One region of the Streptomyces sp. HUAS TT11 genome, then DNA from elsewhere that is predicted to be linked to it. Evidence: riboswitches for the same ligand, from Rfam matches in the RefSeq annotation. Region 1 holds a riboswitch; the other holds the start of a gene.
What was found. Region 1 has a riboswitch for S-adenosylmethionine ahead of thrC (threonine synthase). Riboswitches for the same ligand answer to the same signal wherever they lie in the genome.
Positions count from the first base shown of each region.

Region 2: it holds a riboswitch for S-adenosylmethionine, as region 1 does, so the genes downstream of both, ACSHXN_RS29335 (aminotransferase class V-fold PLP-dependent enzyme) here and thrC (threonine synthase) in region 1, are expected to answer to the same signal.

Region 1 is NZ_CP196184.1:5,061,972-5,073,035, forward strand. Features, by position in the region: gene ACSHXN_RS22730 (glucosyl-3-phosphoglycerate synthase) at 1-902, opposite strand, end outside; SAM riboswitch class I at 1,109-1,263, shown strand; gene thrC (threonine synthase) at 1,282-2,562, shown strand; gene ACSHXN_RS22740 (MoaD/ThiS family protein) at 2,607-2,882, shown strand; gene ACSHXN_RS22745 (cold-shock protein) at 3,332-3,535, shown strand; gene groL (chaperonin GroEL) at 3,847-5,469, shown strand; gene ACSHXN_RS22755 (NADH:flavin oxidoreductase) at 5,654-6,778, shown strand; gene ACSHXN_RS22760 (MFS transporter) at 6,952-8,445, shown strand; gene murQ (N-acetylmuramic acid 6-phosphate etherase) at 8,538-9,473, opposite strand; gene ACSHXN_RS22770 (MurR/RpiR family transcriptional regulator) at 9,526-10,464, opposite strand; gene ACSHXN_RS22775 (hypothetical protein) at 10,521-10,904, shown strand; gene ACSHXN_RS22780 (DUF4031 domain-containing protein) at 10,901-11,064, shown strand, end outside.
Region 2 is NZ_CP196184.1:6,574,752-6,585,815, reverse strand. Features, by position in the region: gene ACSHXN_RS29375 (glycosyltransferase 87 family protein) at 1-644, shown strand, start outside; gene ACSHXN_RS29370 (hypothetical protein) at 691-1,911, opposite strand; gene ACSHXN_RS29365 (NlpC/P60 family protein) at 1,956-2,969, opposite strand; gene ACSHXN_RS29360 (C40 family peptidase) at 3,183-4,217, opposite strand; gene ACSHXN_RS29355 (NYN domain-containing protein) at 4,547-5,896, opposite strand; gene ACSHXN_RS29350 (hypothetical protein) at 5,931-6,170, opposite strand; gene ACSHXN_RS29345 (rhomboid family intramembrane serine protease) at 6,326-7,057, shown strand; gene ACSHXN_RS29340 (Lrp/AsnC family transcriptional regulator) at 7,054-7,335, shown strand; gene ACSHXN_RS29335 (aminotransferase class V-fold PLP-dependent enzyme) at 7,828-9,198, opposite strand; SAM riboswitch class IV at 9,382-9,498, opposite strand; gene trpD (anthranilate phosphoribosyltransferase) at 9,687-10,751, opposite strand; gene qcrB (cytochrome bc1 complex cytochrome b subunit) at 10,889-11,064, opposite strand, start outside.

The sequences.
Region 1 (11,064 bases):
GGCGGCCGCTCCTCCGTGTCCACCCGATACGTGCGCGGCTCGAAACCGCCGTCGCCCCGCTCGAACTGGATGAGGGCCGGACGGATCAGATGGCCGCGGGCCAGGCGCAGCTGTGCGGTGCGGTAGATCGAGGCGGCCATACGGCCCAGCGCCTGCCCGTCCTGGTGGCGGTGCTTGCGCACGCCCACGTCGACCTGGGCCAGGGCGTCGAGCCCCACCAGGTGCAGGGCGTCCACCAGGATGCCGAGCTCCACCCCGTACCCGACCGGGAACGGCAGCCGTTCCAGCAGCGAGCGCCGGGCCGCGTACTCGCCGCCGAGCGGCTGCACGAAGCCGGCCAGTTGCGGCCAGTGCATGTTGAGCAGCGGGCGGGCCATCAGTTCGGTGACACGCCCGCCCTGTCCCGCCGCGCCGCCGAGCGGACGGTCGTACATCGCCTTCACCAGGTCCACGCCCGGGTCGGTGAGCAGCGGGCCCACGATCCCGGAGACGAAGTCGGACGAGAACTCCCTGAGGTCCGCGTCGACGAAGCAGACGATGTCCCCGCGGGTGACGAGCAGGGAGCGCCACAGGACCTCGCCCTTGCCGGGCACGGCCGGGATGCGCGGCAGGATCGTGTCGCGGTGCACCACCTTCGCTCCGGCCGCAGCGGCGACCTCGGAGGTGCGGTCGGTGGAGCCCGAGTCGACGACGACGATCTCGTCGACGAGCGGAACCCGCAGCACGAGGTCGCGGCGGATGGCGGTGACGATGTCGCCGACCGTCTCCTCCTCGTTGAGCGCGGGCAGCACGACACTGACCGTCGAGCCCGAGGCGCGCTTCGCGGCCAGGATCTGGTGGAGCGGGCGCTCGGTGACGGACCAGGAGCGGGTGCTCAGCCAGCGCTCGACTTCTTCCAGCACAGTCTGCTGCTCCTCACGTTCGGACGGCGGTGGTGGCAGTAGAGATCTTCGAGCGGTGTGTTCCCGTCGGTGCGGGTGGGTGTCCATCTCGCGCTTCGGACGACTCTCTCAACTGTCCTGGCCTTCGGTTACAGTCTTGAACAACGCCGGTGACCAACGCATGTCGGGGGTCGCGGTGGCTCATAACAGGTAAAACAACCGCATACAGCTCATCCAGAGGGGCAGAGGGACACGGCCCGATGAAGCCCCGGCAACCCTCCAGCCGGTCTCGTAGATCAGTGTTGATCACTGCGCGAGGCTCCCGGCTCGGGAAGGTGCCAATTCCGTCTTACGGCGAGATGCGTCGTGAGGAAGATGAGGAGAAAGGGCCTCGCCTGACATGGCTGTGCAGACAGTTGCAAGCAGCACCGACTCTGTGAACCTCGGACCCGCAGCGGCGCTGTCCTGCCGCGAGTGCGGTCACCGGGTGCCGCTCGGCCCGGTCTTCGCCTGCGAGGAGTGCTTCGGCCCGCTGGAGATCGCGTACGACTTCTCGGGTTACGACACCGAGGAATTGCGCAAGCGGATCGAGGCGGGTCCCGCGAACATCTGGCGCTATGCGCCGCTGCTGCCGGTCCCGGCGGACGTCGCCGACAAGCCGAACCTCAACCCCGGCTGGACCAAGCTCGTCCAGGCCGACAACCTGGCGCGCGAGTTGGGCGTCACCGGCGGGTTGTACGTGAAGGACGACTCCGGCAACCCCACGCACTCCTTCAAGGACCGTGTGGTCGCCCAGGCGCTGGAGGCGGCGCGAGCCTTCGGCTTCACCACGCTCTCCTGCTCCTCGACCGGCAATCTCGCGGGCGCGGTGGGCGCCGCGGCGGCCCGTGCGGGCTTTCGCTCCTGTGTCTTCATCCCGCACGACCTGGAGCAGGGCAAGATCGTCATGGCCGCGATCTACGGCGGCGACCTCGTCGGCATCGAGGGCAACTACGACGACGTGAACCGCTTCTGCTCCGAACTGATCGGCGACCCGGCGGGCGAGGGCTGGGGCTTCGTCAACGTCAACCTCCGTCCCTACTACGCGGAGGGTTCCAAGACGCTGGCGTACGAGATCGCCGAGCAGCTGGGCTGGCGGCTGCCCGACCAGATCGTGGTCCCGATCGCCTCCGGCTCGCAGCTGACGAAGATCGACAAGGGTCTGCAGGAGCTCGTCAAGCTCGGGCTCGTCGAGGACAGGCCGTACAAGATCTTCGGTGCGCAGGCCGAGGGGTGCTCGCCGGTGTCGGTGGCGTTCAAGGCGGGCACCGACGTGGTACGGCCGCAGAAGCCGGACACCATCGCCAAGTCGCTCGCGATCGGCAATCCGGCGGACGGCCCGTACGTCCTGGACATCGCCCGCCGCACGGGCGGCGCCGTGGAGGACGTGACCGACGCGGAGATCGTCGACGCCATCAAGCTGCTGGCCCGCACCGAGGGCATCTTCGCCGAGACGGCGGGCGGCGTGACCGTCGGCGTCACGCGCAAGCTCATCGAGAACGGCGTCCTCGACCCGGCGAAGACGACGGTCGTCCTCAACACCGGGGACGGCCTCAAGACGTTGGACGCCGTGGCCGGAACCGGGCTCACCGCCACGATCCGCCCGAACCTCGACTCCTTCCGCGAGGCCGGGCTCGCGTAAGCGCCCGTCCCCGCCAGCCGCACCCCGACCGGAGGTCACACCCCATGAGCGTCAACGTCCGCATCCCCACCATCCTGCGCACCTACACCGCCGGCCGGGCCGAGGTGACCGCCGAGGGCCGGACCCTCGCGGAGGTCATCGCCGACCTGGAGAAGAACCACGTCGGCATCGCCGCCCGGGTCCTGGACGACCAGGGCAAGCTGCGCCGTTTCGTCAACGTGTACGTCAACGACGACGACGTCCGCTTCGAGCAGGGTCTCGAGACGGCGACGCCGGACGGCGCCGGCGTCTCCATCATCCCGGCCGTCGCGGGTGGCTGACGGTGGTTCAGCCGACCGATCGTTACCCTCGGTAATGCGCGTCACCGAGAGTTCATCGAATTGCCCTCTCCGTGAGACAAGCGGAGGGGGCAATTCTGCATGGTTGAGCGAGGTACAGTTGGGGAACGCGTTCCCGCTCTCTCCGCCGGGCGCCTCCGGTCGCTGCCGCGCACCCGATAAGAAGTAGCCAAAGTGCGCAGGGCTTTTGCGCCATTCATTCCTTTTGTAGGGCCCGACTTGCCCTGAATTCGGACGAATTCTTCGTACATTCCCGACCGGTCATGCCCTGAATTCTCGTCCGATTGACCTGTTGCAGACGGCAGTTGGACAGATACATTCAGCCGCGGTCGACGCGTTCCGGCGCACGCCCCCAACCGTTGGGGGGTGAGGTCTGACCCGGATCCGCGAAGTGTGGATCTGTGCAAGGGCCAGTAATAGGGGAGTTAGGCATGGCTCAGGGCACCGTCAAGTGGTTCAACGCGGAGAAGGGGTACGGCTTCATCGCGGTCGACGGTGGTGCGGATGTTTTCGTCCACTACAGCGCGATTCAGATGGACGGCTACCGCACCCTCGAAGAGGGCCAGCGGGTCGAGTTCGAGATCTCGCAGGGTCAGAAGGGGCCGCAGGCGGACATGGTCCGACTGGCCGGCTGAAGCACGCGCCGACGACTGAACTGATCGACGTGTCGAGGGGCTCGCATCCCGTTGGGGTGCGAGCCCCTCGGTCTGTCCGGCGGCGTGCCGGGGCGCAGGGACCTGCTTCACAGGGCCGCGCCTTGCACTCGGACGGGGCGAGTGCTAATCATTGGCGTTAGCACTCTGAAGGTGAGAGTGACAAAAAAAGAAGGACCGGGTCGGTGAGGCCGCGGACCGGGTGGGGCAGGGAACCTCCGGCCGAGGCCGTCCGTCGCGGGCGCGGGCGCGGTCCGAAGTAATCACCCCCAGTCCTGGGAGGACCACTTCACATGGCCAAGATCATCGCGTTCGACGAGGAGGCGCGGCGAGGCCTCGAGCGCGGCATGAACCAGCTCGCGGACGCCGTCAAGGTGACCCTCGGCCCGAAGGGCCGCAACGTCGTCCTCGAGAAGAAGTGGGGTGCCCCCACGATCACCAACGACGGTGTCTCCATCGCCAAGGAGATCGAGCTCGAGGACCCGTACGAGAAGATCGGCGCCGAGCTGGTCAAGGAAGTCGCCAAGAAGACGGACGACGTCGCCGGTGACGGTACGACCACGGCGACCGTGCTCGCTCAGGCGCTGGTCCGCGAGGGCCTGCGCAACGTGGCCGCCGGTGCCAACCCCATGGCCCTGAAGCGCGGTATCGAGAAGGCCGTCGAGGCCGTCTCCGCCGCCCTGCTGGAGCAGGCGAAGGACGTCGAGACCAAGGAGCAGATCGCCTCCACGGCCTCCATCTCCGCCGCCGACACCCAGATCGGCGAGCTGATCGCCGAGGCCATGGACAAGGTCGGCAAGGAAGGCGTCATCACCGTCGAGGAGTCGCAGACCTTCGGTCTCGAGCTCGAGCTCACCGAGGGCATGCGCTTCGACAAGGGCTACATCTCGGCGTACTTCGCCACCGACATGGAGCGTATGGAGGCCGCACTCGACGACCCGTACATCCTGATCGCCAACCAGAAGATCTCCTCGGTCAAGGACCTGCTCCCGCTGCTGGAGAAGGTCATGCAGTCGGGCAAGCCGCTGCTGATCATCGCCGAGGACGTCGAGGGCGAGGCTCTGTCGACCCTGGTCGTCAACAAGATCCGCGGCACCTTCAAGTCCGTCGCCGTCAAGGCCCCGGGCTTCGGTGACCGCCGCAAGGCCATGCTCGGCGACATCGCCATCCTCACGGGTGGCGAGGTCATCTCCGAGGAGGTCGGCCTCAAGCTGGAGAACGCGACCCTGGACCTCCTGGGCCGCGCCCGCAAGGTCGTCATCACCAAGGACGAGACCACGATCGTCGACGGCGCCGGCTCCCCGGAGCAGGTGCAGGGCCGCGTGAACCAGATCCGCGCGGAGATCGAGAACAGCGACTCCGACTACGACCGCGAGAAGCTGCAGGAGCGCCTGGCGAAGCTGGCCGGCGGCGTGGCCGTCATCAAGGCCGGTGCCGCCACCGAGGTCGAGCTCAAGGAGCGCAAGCACCGCATCGAGGACGCCGTCCGCAACGCCAAGGCGGCCGTCGAGGAGGGCATCGTCGCCGGTGGTGGCGTGGCCCTGCTCCAGGCCTCCCAGGTCTTCGAGAAGCTGGAGCTGAACGGCGACGAGGCCACCGGTGCCGCCGCCGTCAAGCTGGCCCTCGAGGCCCCGCTGAAGCAGATCGCCGTCAACGCCGGCCTCGAGGGCGGCGTCGTGGTGGAGAAGGTGCGCAACCTGACCCCGGGTCACGGCCTGAACGCCGCGACCGGCGAGTACGTCGACCTGGTCAAGGAAGGCATCATCGACCCGGCGAAGGTGACCCGTTCCGCTCTGCAGAACGCCGCCTCCATCGCCGCGCTGTTCCTCACCACCGAGGCCGTCATCGCCGACAAGCCGGAGAAGGCCGCCGCGCCTGCCGGTGGCGGCATGCCGGGCGGTGACATGGACTTCTGAGCCTGATCCCAGGCTCGGACCCGGTCCGATCACACCGAGGGCGGTACTCCCTGGAGACAGGGGGTGCCGCCCTCGGGCGTGTCCAGGGTCACCCTAAGGCCGACCGACCGTTGGGTATGCTGCTCGATGCGTGTGCACATACCGCACGGTTTCCCGTCGACCCCCGGCCGAGGAGCTCCCCCACGTGACCGTCACCGCCTCCGCATCCCGCGCGGCCCGCATCCTGTCCCGTCCCGTCACGCTGAACGGCCTGACCGTTCCCAACCGGATCGTCATGGCGCCCATGACCCGCCAGTTCTCGCCGGGAGGCGTCCCCGGTGAGGACGTGGTCTCGTACTACGCGCGCCGCGCGGCCGCCGGGGTCGGGCTGATCGTCACCGAGGGCACCTACGTCGGCCACGAGTCGGCCGGTCAGAGCAGCCGCGTCCCGCGGTTCCACGGCGAGGAGCAGCTGGCGGGCTGGGCCGGGGTGGTCGAGGCGGTGCATGCGGCGGGCGGCACGATCATGCCCCAGCTGTGGCACATCGGCATGGTGCGGCGGCAGGGCCAGCCGCCGTTCGCGGACGCCCCCGCCGTCGGTCCCTCCGGGCTGCGCCTCGACGGAACCGAGGGCACCGGCAAGGCGATGACACGGCAGGACCTGGACGACGTCGTCGGCGCCTTCGCCGCCGCGGCCGCCGCTGCCGAGCGGATCGGCTTCGACGGTGTCGAACTGCACGGTGCCCACGGCTATCTGCTCGACCAGTTCCTGTGGGCCGGCACCAACCGCCGCGCCGACGCGTACGGCGGAGACCCGGTGGCCCGTACGAAGTTCGCCGCCGAGATCGTCACGGCCGTGCGTGAGGCGGTCTCCCCCCACTTCCCGATCGTCTTCCGCTACTCGCAGTGGAAGCAGGAGGCCTACGACGCCCGGCTCGCACAGACGCCGCAGGAGCTGGAGTCGATCCTGACCCCGCTGGCCGCGGCGGGTGCGGACGTCTTCCACGCCTCCACCCGCCGGTACTGGCTGCCGGAGTTCGAGGGCTCCGACCTCAACCTCGCCGGGTGGACCAAGAAGCTGACGGGCAAGCAGGTCATCACCGTCGGCTCGGTCGGCCTCGACGGCGACTTCCTCAGGGGCTTCCAGGGCGAGGGCGCTCCGGTCAAGGGGATCGACAACCTCCTGGACCGCCTCGAGCGCGACGAGTTCGATCTGGTGGCCGTCGGCCGGGCACTGCTCCAGGACCCCGAGTGGGCGGCCAAGGTCCTGACCGACCGTTTCGACGAGGTGCAGCCCTACGACGCGGTGGCGCTGAAGACGCTGAGCTGAGAGGACACCCGACGGCACCGGGGCGGCGCTCGCCGAGGGGAGCGCCGTCCGCCGTCTTCCCGACACCTCCGGACTCCTGGGCGGTCGTCCGCAATTTAACTTGCTTAAGTCAATCAAACGGGACTAAGGTTGCCTGAGTCAAGCACACCTGCACTCCCACGGAGGCTCCTGCCATGCCCGACGCACCCGCCCGGCCCGCCGGGGACGGAACAACCGTGGCGCCGAGATCGAACGCCCTGGTCGCGGTGCTCGCCTTCGGTGGCATCGTGGTCTCGCTGATGCAGACCCTGGTGATCCCGATCGTCCCGGAGCTGCCGAAACTCCTGCAGGCCTCGCCGGCGGACGCCGCCTGGGCCGTCACCGCCACCCTCCTCGCCGCCGCCGTGGCCACCCCGGTGATGGGCCGGCTCGGCGACATGTACGGCAAGCGCCGCATGCTGCTGGTCGGCCTGTCCATGCTGGTGATCGGCTCGGTCGCGGTCGGCCTCAGCGACGCCCTGGCGCCGGTGATCGTGGGACGCGCCCTGCAGGGCACGGCCGCCGGCGTGATCCCGCTCGGCATCAGCATCATGCGCGACGAGCTGCCCGCCGAGCGGCTGGGCTCGGCGACCGCGATGATGAGCGCCTCGCTCGGTGTCGGCGGCGCCCTCGGCCTGCCCGCCGCCGCGGTCATCGCCGAGAACTTCGACTGGCACATGCTGTTCTGGACCTCGGCCGCGCTCGGCGCCGTCGCCGCCGTCCTCGTCCTGGTGTTCGTGCCGGAGTCGGAGGTGCGCACGGGCGGACGGTTCGACGTGCTCGGCGCCCTCGGCATGGCGGCCGGTCTGGTGAGCCTCCTGCTGGCGATCTCCAAGGGCGCCGACTGGGGCTGGGGCAGCGGCACCACCCTCGGTCTGTTCGTGGCCGCCGTCGTGATCCTGCTGGTGTGGGGTGTCTTCGAACTGCGCGTGCGGGAGCCGCTGGTGGACCTGCGCACCACCGCCCGTCGTCAGGTGCTGGTCACCAACCTCGCCTCGGTGGCGCTCGGCTTCGGCATGTTCGCGATGTCCCTCGTCCTGCCGCAGCTGCTGCAGCTGCCCGCCGCCACCGGTTACGGCCTGGGCAAGTCACTGCTGACGGCCGGCCTGGTCATGGCCCCGTCCGGTCTGGTCATGATGGCGACGGCACCGGTCTCCGCCGCCGTCTCGCGCGCCAAGGGCCCGAAGGTGACGTTGATGATCGGTGCGCTGATCGTGGCCGCCGGCTACGGCATCAACATCGTGCTGATGGACCAGGTCTGGCACTTCGTGCTCGTCTCCTGCGTCATCGGCTGCGGCATCGGCTTCACGTACGGCGCGATGCCCGCGCTCATCATGGGCGCCGTCCCCGCGTCCGAGACCGGGGCCGCCAACAGCCTCAACACCCTGATGCGGTCCATCGGCACATCGACGGCGAGCGCGGTGGCCGGCGTCATCCTGGCCAACATGACCACGACCCTCGGTCCCGCCACCCTGCCCTCGGAGAACGGCTTCAAGACCGTCCTGGCCATCGGCGCGGGCGCCGCGCTCCTCGCCTTCGTGGTGGCGTCCTTCATCCCGCGCCGCACCCCGCCCGCCGAGCAGGGCTCGCCCGCCGAGGGGGCGGGCGAGCACGAGCCCGCAGGCAAGGTCTCCGGGGCCACGGCGTAGGCCCGGCTCGTGTGGTGCGCGGCGCGCGCGGTCCCGCTTCGACGGGATCGCCCGCCGCGCACTGCGTACGGCTGGGGGCAGCCGCCCCGGGGTCAGCCCGCCGCCTTCTCCAGCGCCGCGCGCAGGTATCCTCCGCTCTCCGCGAGCAGCCGTGCCGCGGACGGTCCGTCCACGCCCCCGAGGATCGTCAGGATGGCGTTCTTCACCTCGCCGTCCGTGGCCGCCAGGGCGCGTTCGATCTCCTCGTCGCCCGCTCCCGTCGCCAGCGCCACGATGCGGTGGGAACGGGCGCGGAGCTTGTCGTTGGAGGCGCGGACGTCGACCATCAGGTTCCCGTAGGTCTTGCCCAGACGGATCATCGTGACCGTGGAGATCATGTTGAGGACCAGCTTCTGCGCCGTGCCGGCCTTCAGGCGCGTGGAGCCGGTCAGCAGCTCGGGGCCGACCACGATCTCGATGCCGTGGTCGGCGGCGGCCGCGAGGGGGCTGTCCGCGTTGCACGACAGGCCGACGGTGAGCGCGCCGCACGCTCGGGCATGCTCCACCGCGCCGACGGCGTACGGCGTGCGGCCCGAGGCCGAGATGCCGACCACCGAGTCGCGGTCCGTCAGCACCAGCGCGTCGAGGTCCCGCGCCGCCAGTTCCCTGGAGTCCTCCGCGCCCTCGACCGACGTCACCATCGCGCCGGGGCCGCCCGCGATCAGGCCCGTCACCTGCGACGGGTCCGTGTTGAAGGTCGGCGGGCACTCGGACGCGTCGAGGATGCCCAGCCGGCCGGCCGTGCCCGCGCCCGCGTAGACGAGCCGGCCGCCCCTGGCCATCCGCTCGGCGATGCCGTCGATCGCGGCGGCGATCTGCGGCAGCCGTGCGGCGACGGCGCCCGGCACGGTCGCGTCCTCACCGTTCATGATCTTCGTGATCTCCAGCGTCGGCAGCTGGTCGATCTCGGCCAGCTCGGACCGGAACGCCTCGGTGGTCAGCGTCTCCAGCTCTGCTCGAAGACCATGGGGGTGGCGCGAGGTGGTCATGGGTGACGGCTCTTTCCGGTGCGGCGCAGCTCTGGAAGGAAGACGGGCGGCGCTATCGCTTTGTTCCGCCCCGTGGGCTGTGCCGGTGCGCCAGGGCCTCGTACGAGGCGGACAGAGCGGGTGCCGCGGTCTCGTAGGTGCGCTGCGCGATGCCGACGAACAGGCAGTCCACGACGAGGAGCTGGCTCGTGCGGGAGGACATCGCAGCCGGCCGCAGTTCGCTCTCGCGCGCCGTGGAGGTCGTGAGGATGTGGTCGGCGTACTGCGTCACGGGTCCGTCGGGGCGGCCGGTGACCGCGACGGTCGTCGCGCCGTGCTCGAAGGCCACCCGCAGCGGTTCGATGACGTCGCCGGTGGAGCCGGAGTGCGTGATCGCGATGGCCACGTCCTTGGCGCGCAACTGCACGGCGTTGGTGACGGCGAGGTGGGGGTCGCTGTGCGCATGGGCTATGAGCCCTATCCGCAGCAGCTTCTGGACCAGGTCCTGGGCGACGAGGCCGGACGCCCCGATGCCGTACACGTCGATGCGCCGTGCGGTGGCGAGCGCGGCGACGGCCGCGCCGAGCTGCACTGTGTCGAGCCCGGCCGCCGTGTCGGCGAGGGTCTGCTGCTCGTCGTAGGCGAGCTTGGCGACGACGTCCGCGATGGGGTCGTCGACCGCGATGTCGGCGGTGACGGCGGGGGCGCGGCCGGACTGCTGCTGGGCGGCGAGGCCCGCGAGGGCGAGCCGCAGATCGCGGTAGCCGGGATAGCCGAGGAGGCGGGCCGTGCGCACCACGGTGGCCTCGCTGGTGCCGGTAAGCTCGGCGAGCCCGGTGACCGTGAGCGCCGCGCATCCGGCCGGGTCACCGGCGACGGCCTCCGCGACGCGCTGCATGGACCGGGTCATGGAGGGTGCGAGGGTCCGCACCTTGGCCGCGAGCGCGGCGGGGGCGGGCGGAGCGGCCAGGCGCGTCGACCCCGCGAAAATTTCCTTCACATCCTGGGTCACACCCTGAAAGATATTTTCCATTCGGAGGCCAGGTCAAGAGTGCGCACAATAGGGGCATGGATCCCATCAGTCCCCTGGAGCAGACGCTGCACGCCGCACGCGCCCTCGTACTGGCCGACCTGGTCGCGGGTGAGGTCGCCGAGGCGGACGTCGTCTCGCTGGTCGAGGACTCCGTCACCCAGCGGCGCTGGTGGGTCGAGCAGTGGCCCGACGGCGCGGCCTACGTGGCGGGACTGGTGGCGCAGGACGTCCAGGACGCCCTGCTGGAGCGGTACGGACGCTGGCCGCTGTGCCCCGTCTGCGGCTCCGGTGACCCGCACGCCCTGGACGTCGAGCCGGAGCTCGGGCCGGACCCGCACTGGGTGTGCCACAAGGCCGGCGTGAAGGTCGCCGCGGTGGGGGCGCTCGGGTGGGCCACGGGCGGGAAGCCGTCCTCGTGACGATCTACATCGACCCGCCGTCCTGGCCCGGCCACGGCCGTATGTGGTCGCATCTGATCAGCGACGTCTCGTACGACGAACTGCACGCCTTCGCCGAGAAGCTGGACGTGCCGCGCCGCGCCTTCGAGCGCGACCACTACGACCTGCCCTCCCACCGGTA
Region 2 (11,064 bases), 1.5 Mb from region 1:
TCGCCCTCGCGGCCGCTCTGACGATGCCCGGCGCCTTCGGCTTCCTGACCTCCCAGCGGGACCGCGGCACGGAGGTCGAGTCCCTGGGCTCGCTGGTCTTCCACGTGGCCCGGCACTTCGGCTGGCAGGGCCGGGTACTGCTCAACTACGGCTCGGTGGAATTCCTCGGGCCGTACGTCGACTGGGTCAGCTCGGCCGCCCTCTTCCTGACCGTGGTCGCCTTCGGATGGCTGCTGCTGTGGCGTGTCAGCGTCCGCCGGACGTCGCCGCACACGCTCGCGGACGCCGCCTTCGTGGCGGTGCTGTTGTTCACCGTCACCAGCCGGGTGATCAGCCCTCAGTACATGGTGTGGCTGGTCGGGCTCGCGGCCGTCTGCCTGTGCTCCCGCGCGAGCCGGATGACGCTGCCCGGCGCCCTGGTGGTGGTCGCCTGCCTGGCCACCGTCCTGGAGTTCCCGGTCTGCTTCGCGAACGTCGTCGCCGGCGACGGGCTGGGCATCACCCTGCTGTTCGTGCGCAACGGCCTGCTGGTGCTCGCCACGCTGACCGCCGCGCGGGCGCTGTGGCGCGACACGGTCTCGCGCCCGGCCCCGACCGTGCCGCCTCAGGCCACCCGCACCCAGGAGACGCTCGCACCCTCCTGACCGCGCGAGGCGAACGCGCGGCCGGCCGACCCCGACGAACGGGCCCTCAGCCCAGTTGGGCTCTCAGATACACCTGCCACTGGCGTGTGAACGCCTCCGGCGTCGTCCCGAGCACCTTCCTCATCGCGCCCTCGACCGCCCCCGGCCGCTCACGGTGGTCGCCCACCATTCGGTAGAACTCGTTCAGGCGGACCTCACCCCAGCGGTCGGCGATCATCCGGCAGGCCATCCAGCCGCCCTCGTACGCCTGGGCCAGTTTGCCCGGGTCCCCGGAGAAGGCGAAGTCCGCGTCCTTCGGCAACGCGGCCGGGACATGACCCAGCGCGACCGCGCGGTCGAGTTCGGCGGCCACCTGACCGGGCGGACGGCCGGTGCCGCGGTAGCCGACCCAGTCGGCGTAGCCCTCGGAGAGCCACAGGGGGGTGGCCGCCGTGGTGTGGGCACGGGTGGCGACATGGGTCGTCTCGTGGCTGAGCACGACCTGCTTGCCCAGGTCGCCCAGAACGCCGTAGGCCTCCGGGTTGACGATGATCCGGTCGGCGGGCGCCTTCCCGGCACCCCCCGCCTCGCCGGTGGTGACCGCGGCGATCCCGCGGTAGCCGGCCGCCGGGGCGCCGAGCAGCCCGGCCATCCCCTCCAGCGTGCTCGGCACGAGCACCACCACGTGCCGGGGCCAGTCGGTGCCCCATGCGTCGGTGACGGCGGGCACCGCACGGTCGGCGAGGTCCGCGTAGGCCCGCAGCGCACTGTGCGGCTGCCCGACGCCGAGCACCAGACTGTGCGACCCGCGCACCACCTCGACAGCGCCCTGCTCCCACAGCTGCTGGTTGGCCTTCTGCGCGGGGTCCTCGGAGCCGACGACCCAGCGGCCGTCGCTGCGGGTCAGCCGCAGCACACGACTCGCGGTGACCGGCGCACGGTCGTAGTCCTTGATGCGGTAGCGCAGTTCGGCGTCGGCGGTGGCCCGGTCACCGGTGCGGTGCAGCGCGGTCAGCCGGTAGGACCAGGCGGCCAGCGGTATGTCACGGAGGTTGTCGAACTCGGCCGGGCCGGCGGCGGGTCGGCCGTCGGCGTCACCGGACACCGCCTCGGTCGCGAGGAACGCCGAGCGGTCCCCGTCCAGGATCGCCGCCGCCCGCCGGTCGAGCACCTGCTGCACGGCTGCGGTCTGGGCGTCCGTACCGGAGCCGCCTGAGCAGCCGACGAGTCCGGCAAGGAGCACCACACAGCCCGCCACGACCCCCGGCACCCGTCTGCGACCAGCCACCTCACGATCGTACGCGCCGGTCGGAGGGTGTATCGCCGTCGCGTTCAGGGTCGGATGACCGACGAGATCGGCAACATCCCGACCGGGTCGTAGCGCACCGCGGCCCCGGGGTGAGGTGCGTGGATGACCCGGCCGTTGCCGACGTACATCGCCACATGGCTGGCGTCCGCGCGGTAGACGACCAGGTCTCCGGGCCGGGCCTGGGAGAGCGGGACCCGGCGGCCGGCGTGGCGCTGCGCCTGCGACGTGCGGGGCAGCCCGATTCCGGCATGGGCGTACGACCACTGCATGAGGCCCGAACAGTCGAAGCTGCGCGGCCCGCTGGCACCCCACACATACGGCCGGCCGAGCGCGGAGCGGACCGCGGCGACGGCCGCGGCGGCCCGGGGACCCGGCGGCACCGCGTCGGCGAGGTCGGGCATGCCGCCGCCGGAGCGGGACACCCGCTCGTAGGCCGCCCGCTCCGCCGGCGGCAGGGAGTTGAGCATGCGCTGCGCCGCGGCGAGCTTGCGCTCCACGTCCTTCTTGTGACGGGCGACGGCCTTGCGGGTCTTCTCCAGCGCGGCGAGCTCGTCCGCCACCACCGTGCGCTCCTCGGCCAGTTCCCGCAGGGCACCCCGCAGTTCCCTCAACTGCCCGGACTGGCGAACGCCGATCCGGTCGAGCGCCGCCGCCTTCTCGAGGTAGTCGGCGGGATTGTCGGAGAACAGCAACTCCAGGGAGGAGGCGAGGCCGCCGGAGCGGTACTGGGCCCCCGCGAGCGTGCCGAGCACATCCCTCATGGCGTTGACACGATCCTGCTGGCGGGCGATCCGGTCCTGGGCCCGGCCGACCTGCCGGCGCAGCGAACCGGCGCGTTCCCCGGCCGCGTTGTACGCCTCCGTGGCCTGTTCGGCCTCCAGGTAGAGCCGGTCCACGGTGGCCCGGTGATCACGAGGCGCGGCGTGCGCCGGTACGGCACCGAGGGCCGCGGCAGCCGCGGCGGCGGACACGACGGCGGCTGTGGCGCCACGTCCCCGGCCGAGGCCGGATGGTGCAAGGCGGCGATGGGACCCCACGTCCGGTCGCACTCCCTTCCGCTGACAACCCCCGCCGCTCGGCGGGGGAAACGCGGCAGACAGTAGCCGGGCGATCACTCCTGGAACAAAGGGCGCGATGGGCACACACCATGCGAAACCCCGCCCTGACGCAGGTCATAGGCGGGGCACAGGGTCAGCGGGAGCCGCTGGAATTCCCTCGTTCGGGCGGGTGTGGACCGCCCGGGAAGGCGGTCAGATCCGGACGCCGAACTGGAACGGCATGTTGCCGATCGACTCGTAGCGCACCGAGGCACCGGTGTGCGGGGCGTGCAGCACCTGGCCGTTGCCCGCGTAGAGGCCGATGTGGTGCAGGTCGCCGTAGAAGAGGACCAGGTCGCCGACCTTGAGGTCGCTCTGGCTGTAGATACGGGTGCCTGCGTTGGCCTGGGCCTGGGAGGTCCGCGGTATGGAGACACCGGCCTGGGCGTAGGCCCAGGAGGTCAGGCCGGAGCAGTCGAAGGAGGAGGGGCCGGAGGCGCCGTAGACATAGGGCGAGCCGATCACGCTCTGCGCGGCGGCGAAGGCCGCTCCGGCGCGGCCGGAGGCCGAGGCGGTGGAGCCGTTGAGGGCGTTGCGCATGCTGTCGCGGCTGGCGCGGGCCTGGTCGGCCTGGAGGGCCGCACGCTCCTGGGCGGTGAGGCTGTTGAGCAGCTTCTGCGCGTCGGCGAGCTTGCCCTGGACTTCCTTCTTCTTCTTGCCGAGTTCGGTGCGGGTGGAGGCGAGGTCCTTGAGCTTGTCGGTGGCTTCCTGCCGCTCCTGGGCCAGCTCGCGCTGCTTCTCCTGGATCTTCTTCAGCGCCTCGACCTGCTGACCGCTCAACTGGTCCAGCGTCGACGCCTTGTCCAGGTAGTCGTCCGGGTCCGCGGACAGGAAGAGCTGGATGGACGGGTCGATGCTGCCGCTGCGGTACTGGGCGCTGGCCATCGTGCCGATGCCGTCGCGCAGCTGGTTGAGCTCGTCCTGACCCCGGGCGACCTTGTCCTGCAGGGTGGAGATGTCCTTCTCCAGCTTGTCCTGCTTCTCCTTGGCCCCGTCATAGGCCTCGGTGGCCTTCTCCGCCTCTTCGTAGAGCTTGTCGACCTTGGACTTGACCTCGTCCTTGCTCGGCTTGGCGCTGGGGGCGGCGTTGGCCGCCTGGGCGCTGAGGACAACGGCTGCGGCCGCTGCGGTGGTGAGCACGGTCACACGTGCGCGGCTCGGCTGCTTGGGTCGACGGTGGGACGCCACGGAGGCGAGCTCCTTCTTCCTTCAGCCGCCTACCGACACGCCGGTGGGCGGGCCCCTCCGCCGCCAACCACCCCTTGTGAGTGATCGCCCGTGCGGAGGTTCGAAGCCCGACCCTAGTGACCTCTCTGTGATCAGTTCAAATCCCGAGCGGGAAAATCTCGGTCACGCAATGCATTCTTTGCACGGAACTCACGTGCAGTGATACCGCCTTGACACTACGTTGCGTGGCGATCCGCTCAATTCGGGCAAGCCGCACGGACGTTGCGCTTGGTGCGTTGGTTACCCATGGGATGTTCGGCGCAAGCCGCAGGCTGCGACCGATTTGCCCGTTACGCCCTGGAAAGTCGCTTGAGCAACATGATCGACGCGACCGGGCGCGCGCCCGCCCTCGCGACCCCGTCGGCCACCTCGCGGTCGGTCGAAGCCACGATGACCGGTCGGCCCGGGGGTTCCGCGCGCACCAGCTGGCGGATCAACTCGTCGGCGGTCACGTCGGGTTTGGAGAACAGCACCCGCACCCCGCGCGGCGGCGCGAGCAGCACGGGGGCGGCCAGCTCCGCCCCGTCGAAAACACACGTCACCTCGGCCCCGGTCTGCGCGGCCAGCTGGGAGAGCTGCCCGAGGAGCCTGAGCCGCTGCTTCTCCAGCGGCATCTGCGGATAGCCGGTCTTGGTGACGTTGTAGCCGTCGACGACCAGATGCGCCTGAGGCAGCGCGAGCAACTGGTCGAGGATCGCGGGATCGTTCTCGGACAGCGCACGGGCGGCGATGTCCTTCGGGGTCATTCGTCCTGGTTCGACCGCGTCCACGGTCTCGGCGGGCCGTACGGACACCGGCGGCAGCGCCAGTTCCCGCCGCAGCCCTTGGGCGGCGTCCAGCACCGTGTCGAGCAGCAGCCTGACCCGCATGTCCTCGACACTGCGGCCCTCGCGAGCCGCTCTACGGGCGGCCTCCAGGGCGGCCTCCGCCTCACCGAGTCGCGCCCTGAGCCGCCGGGCCTCGCTCTCGGCGGCGGACAACTGCGCCTGCCCCTCGGCCCGTACGGAGTCCATCTCGACCCGGGCCTTGCGCAGGGCCGCCTCGCCGCGCTTGACGTCGCTGAGGGCGGCACGCAACTTGCGGTGAAGCGATTCGGCTTCCTTGCGGGAGGACTCGGCCTCCGAGCGCAACCGTTCCGTCTCGGTGCGGGTCTGGGCCCGGGCGGCCGTCAACTCGGCACGCAGCCGCTCCAGCTCGGCCCGGCTCTCCTCGTCCGCGCGCTCGGCGTTCGCCCGCTGGGCCTCCTCCCCGGCGGCGGTGACCAGCTTCACCCAGCCGGCCGGGCGCAGCACGTAGGCCGCGGCCGCCACGTCGAGCGGGTCCGCGGCAGGTGGCGGCGAACCGGAGTCGAGGGCGTCGGCGAGTTCCGGTTGCGTCTCCCTGAGCTTCTCCCCGATGCGCTGGCGGAACACCGCATCGGTCTCCAGGGCCGACGCCATGGCGTTGCCGGCGAACTTCGCCCGGCGGTTCGGGGTGAACCGGGCATACTGCCGCAGCTGGACGGGCAGTTCGCCGAGGGTCAGACCGCCGAAGCTCTCCGACACGATCTGCACGACACGGCGGCGCACGCCGTCGGGCAGCGGGCGGTCGAGCACCTCAGCGGCGCCGTCGGCCGGCTCCCCGCCTGTGGTCTCCACCATCCGTCACCCCACTGTCCGTGCGGGACCGCCTCCCTCAGGAGCCGGCGCCCGGCCTGTCCACGAGCTCCACCTGATCCAGGGCGTTGCACCAGCGGCAACGCACCGATTCGATGGTCTCACTGACCACCTCGCGCTCCTCGACCTTCGGCTCCCCGGCGAGATCGAGGTGTACATACTCGACGACCTTCGACGAGCGGGTGACGTCGAACCGCGTGAGGTTTCCACAGAGGGTGCAGCGCCAGCGCGTCGTCTCGGTCGGGAGGGGAACCGTCATCGTGGCCGCTCTTCCTTCTTCCAGTCTCCGTGATGCGCCAGTTTCCCTGGAGCGTGTGGCTCGTAACCCTACGGCCTGGCGGGTACTCGCCGCCCGTCCGTCCGTGCGGCGAGGCACTCTGCATGGATCGGTCCGGTTACGCCATGCTCTGTCCCATGATCAGCACCTGGAGGAGGGTGGCCGCCGGAGCGCTGCGGGCGCAGTCGGCGCCGGTGACGTACGGGCTGATCGTCCTGTGCTGTCTGGTCTTCCTGATCGGGCCGGCCGCGGGACTGAATCCGGCCTACGGCACCGGGGACGAACTGCTGGCCGCCCAGCGGTCCTATTTCGCCCGTTGGGGGGTCGTGCCCGTGGAACTGTTCAGCGGGGCGCCGCGGGCGGCGCTCACCCCCGCGACGGCGCTGTTCGTCCACGGCAGCTGGGTGCATCTGCTGGGCAACATGCTGTTCCTCTACGTTTTCGGGGCGATGGCCGAGGAGCGGATGGGCCACCTGGAGTTCGCCCTGTTCTACCTGGGCTGCGGCTACCTGGCGCTGCTCGGGTACGCGGCGGCCAACGCCGAGTCGGCGCAGACGCTGGTCGGAGCCTCCGGAGCCATCTCCGCGGTCCTCGGCGCCTTTCTGTTCCTGTTCCCCAAGGCCAGGGTGACCAGTCTCTTCCCGTTCCTGCTCTTCCTGCCGCTGCGTTTCCCGGCCTGGGTCGTGCTGCCCTTCTGGGCGAGCCTTCAGTGGATGGCTGCGGGCCGTGCCGCGCAGGGGCCGGGGGTCGCCTATCTGGCGCACCTGGTCGGCTTCACGCTGGGCTTCGGCTACGCCTGGGTGCGCTACGGCCGTACGAGTAGGGTGAAACCCCCAGCCCAGGCCCCCGAGGGAGAACACCAGCCGTGATCACCGCGATCGTCCTCATCAAGACCAGCGTGGACCGGATCCCCGAGATCGCCGAGTCGATCGCCGCGCTGGACTGTGTCAGCGAGGTCTTCTCCGTCACCGGCACCTACGACCTGATCGCCATGGTCCGGGTGAAGGCCCACGACGACCTTGCGGACGTCATCCCCGGCCGGATCAGCAAGATCCAGGGCGTACTGGCCACGGACACGCATGTCGCCTTCCGCACGTACTCCCAGCACGACCTGGAGGCCGCGTTCGCGATCGGGCTCGACAACTAGACCGGTACGTCCGAAGCGGTGACGCCCTTGACGGCGGCCATGTGGACAGGGCCCCCGCGTCCCGTCGGTGCACACGGCTTCGAGGCACCCTCCTGCCCGGCCGGGCAGGGGCAGCCGCCCCCGCAGTGATCTTCCGCGAGGCCGCGGCACACCTCCGCGGTATCCGCCGAGCCCTTTCCCGTAGTGCCGGCCGACGTCCGAAGCCCGCCCGGCCACGGCCGAGAGTGCCTCTCCGGCCGGCGACTCCCCCACGCGCGGCGAGCAGCACCCCCGGCAATCACCGCCCGCCGCGGCCGGCGCCGCGACGAGGCACGGGTATCGGCACCGGAGACCCGGTCCGTCGGGCCCCGGCCGCGCCACCGTGTCGCGCGGGCCGGGACCGTCCATGAACTCCTCGGCCGTTCACGGCCGTTCGCCCTCGGGGTCCGTGCCGCCGGCCCCGCCCGCGGCCCGCGGGGCTCGTCCCCCGCTGAACCGCCGGACGTCGGTGGATCACACCGTCGGCACGCAACGACCGCCCTCGGTACGGTAGTTCCACTTCGCGCCGTCGCTGACGAGCTCCTTGACCGCGCGGACGAACCGCTCGACGTGCTCGTCGGGTGTGCCCGCGCCGAAGCTGACGCGGATCGCGTTGAGGGACTTCTCCCCGGGCGCGGCCTCGGGTGCACCGCACTCGCCCTGGGTCTGCGGGTCGCTGCCCAGCAGGGTACGCACCAGCGGGTGGGCGCAGAACAGGCCGTCGCGGACACCGATGCCGTACTCCGCGGAGAGCGCGGCGGCGAAGTGGGAGCTGTTCCAGCCCTCGACGACGAAGGAGATGACGCCGACGCGGGGCGAGTCGTCACCGAAGAGGGACAGCACCTTCACCTCGGGGACCTCGGCGAGCCCCTCCCCGACGATACGGATCAGCTGCCGCTCGCGGGCCACCAGCGTGTCGAAGCCGGCCTCGGTGAGAGCCTTGCAGGCGGAGGCGATCGCGTAGGCGCCGATGACGTTGGGCGAGCCCGCCTCGTGCCGCGCGGCGCTCTCGTGCCACTCGACGTCCACTCCCCCGTCGGTACGCCGAGTGACCTTGCGGCTGGCGCCGCCACCCGCGAGATACGGCTCGGCATCGCGCAGCCAGTCGGCGCGGCCTGCCAGGACTCCCGCCCCGAAGGGCGCGTACAGCTTGTGCCCGGAGAAGGCGACCCAGTCGACGTCGAGGTCGCGGACCGACACCGGGTGGTGCGGAGCCAGCTGGGCGGCGTCCAGCACGATACGGGCGCCGTGCGCATGGGCGGCCGCCGCCAGTTCGCGCACCGGCCACAGCTCACCCGTGACGTTGGACGCGCCGGTGACGCAGACCAGGGCCGGGCCGGAGGCCGGGGAAGGTGCGCGGTGCGCCAGGGCGCGCTCCAGGGTCTCGACGGCCTGCCCCGGAGTGTTCGGGGCGTCGAGGTAGGTGACCTGGGCGTCCCGCCACGGCAGCAGCGACGCGTGGTGCTCCGTCTCGAAGACGAAGACCTCGCAGCCGGCCGGGACCACGGCGGCCAGGAGGTTCAGCGAATCGGTGGTGGACCGGGTGAAGACGACCTGGTCGTCCTCCCGGCAGTCGAGGAACTCGGCGACCGTCCCGCGGGCGTTCTCGAACAGGTCGGTGGAGAGCTGCGAGAGGTAACCGGCACCGCGGTGGACGCTGCCGTAGTACGGGGCGTAGGCCGCCACGTCGTCCCAGACCCGCTGGAGCGCCGGGGCGCTGGCCGCGTAGTCGAGCGCGGCGTAGGTGACTTCGCCGCCGGTGACGAGCGGGACGGTGACATCCCGTCCGAGAACGGGCAGCGGGGAACAGACGGACCGGTCGGATGCAACGGTGGAGACGGACATGGGTGCACTCCCGTGAGGACAGGTGGATTCGCCGTGCCGGACGGTGCGCAGGACAGCGCATGACGGGGTCGACGGCACACGAAGGGGTGAAAGGGGATGCGGAGGCGGGGCTCTGCGGCCCTAGCGCATTCGCTTGCTCACGGAAGGCTCCCTCGAACGACCAGGACCCCTGGTGACGCGAGGGGTCCGCGCTTGCCGCAGACCTCGCTGCCTACGGCCTGGTCCTCACCCGGGGCACCCCGCCACGGACGGAGGGTTGCCGGACAGCCGGCCGGGGCCGAATGGCTGTCGCTCATGACCTGCGCAGGACATTAGAGGGGTGATCGATCGGCTGCAACTTCTGTCCGGATACCGGGATGCACCGAGGACCGCGGGGGGCGCCCCGGACAGGGCGGTGCCCCGGCGACGAGCGTGCCCCGCGACAGGGCCCGAAGACACCTCGGGCGGACCGCGGCGGAAGAGACCGCGGCCCGCCCGGAGCGGTGGTGCTAGGCGTGGCTCGCGGCCACCCAGCGGTCCAGGACGCTCTTGGCCGCTCCCGAGTCGATCGACTCCGCCGCCCTCGCCATGCCGGCCCGGATCCGGTCCACCAGCGGGCCGTCGGCCTGCTCCAGCGCCACGAGGGCCGCGGCGGAGTTCAGCAGCACGGCGTCCCGCACCGGGCCCGTCTCACCGTCGAGCAGCCGCCGTGCGACCTCGGCGTTGTAGGAGGCGTCGGCGCCGCGCAGCGCCTCCACCGGCACCAGCTCGATACCGACGTCCCTCGGGTCGAAGGACTCCTCGGTGACCTTGCCGTCGCGGACCACCCACACCCGGGACGTCGACGTCGTCGTCAGCTCGTCCAGGCCGTCGTCGCCCCGGAACACCAGGGAGGAGTTGCCGCGCTCCGCGAGGACCCCGGCGACGATGGGCGCCATCCGCGGGTCGGCGACCCCGACCGCCTGCGCCTTCACCTTCGCCGGGTTCGTCAGCGGGCCCAGGACGTTGAACGTCGTACGGATGCCGAGCTGTCCGCGTGCCGCCGCCACGTGCCGCAGCGCCGGGTGGAACTTGACCGCGAAACAGAAGGTGATCCCGGCCCGCTCGGCCACCTCGGCCACCCGGTGCACCGGCAGCTCCAGATTGACACCGAGCTTCTCCAGCACGTCCGAGGCCCCGGACGCCGAGGACGCGGCCCGGTTGCCGTGCTTGACGACCTTGGCGCCCGCACCGGCCACCACGATCGACGACATCGTGGAGATGTTCACGGTCTTCGCGCCGTCACCGCCCGTACCGACGATGTCGACCGTCGGCCCCGGCACCTCGATGACGTTCGCGTGCTCGTACATCGCCCGGACGAGCCCGGTGATCTCCGCGACCGTCTCGCCCTTGGCACGCAGCGCCACGGCGAAGCCGGCGATCTGGGCATCGGTCGCCTCGCCCCGCATGATGCGGTCCATCGCCCAGGCCGTGTCGTCGGCGCTCTGGTCACGGCCCTCGAGCAGCCCGTTCAGTACCTGGGGCCAGGAACGGACCGCCGCGGTGTCGCCTCCGGCGGGGTTCACAGCGCTCATAAGCCGCTCCTGGGTGGTGGCCCCGACATGGGGCTCGGGTTGTCGAACAGCTCCACCCTATCCAGCCCGGGACACGGCGAAGGGCCCCGTCCATGACTGGACGGGGCCCTTCGACCGTGGCGTGGCGCGCGCAGCGATCAGTGGTGGCCGTGGCCGCTCGTGATCTCCTTGTACTCCTCGACCGTGGGCTTGGGGATCTGGTTGGCGTCTCCGTAGTAGGCGCCGCTCAGCTTGGAGCGCAGCTTCTCCGAGCCCTTGATCTTCCGCTCGACGCCGTTCTCGTCGACCGTCGCGCCGATCTCGACCGGCTGGT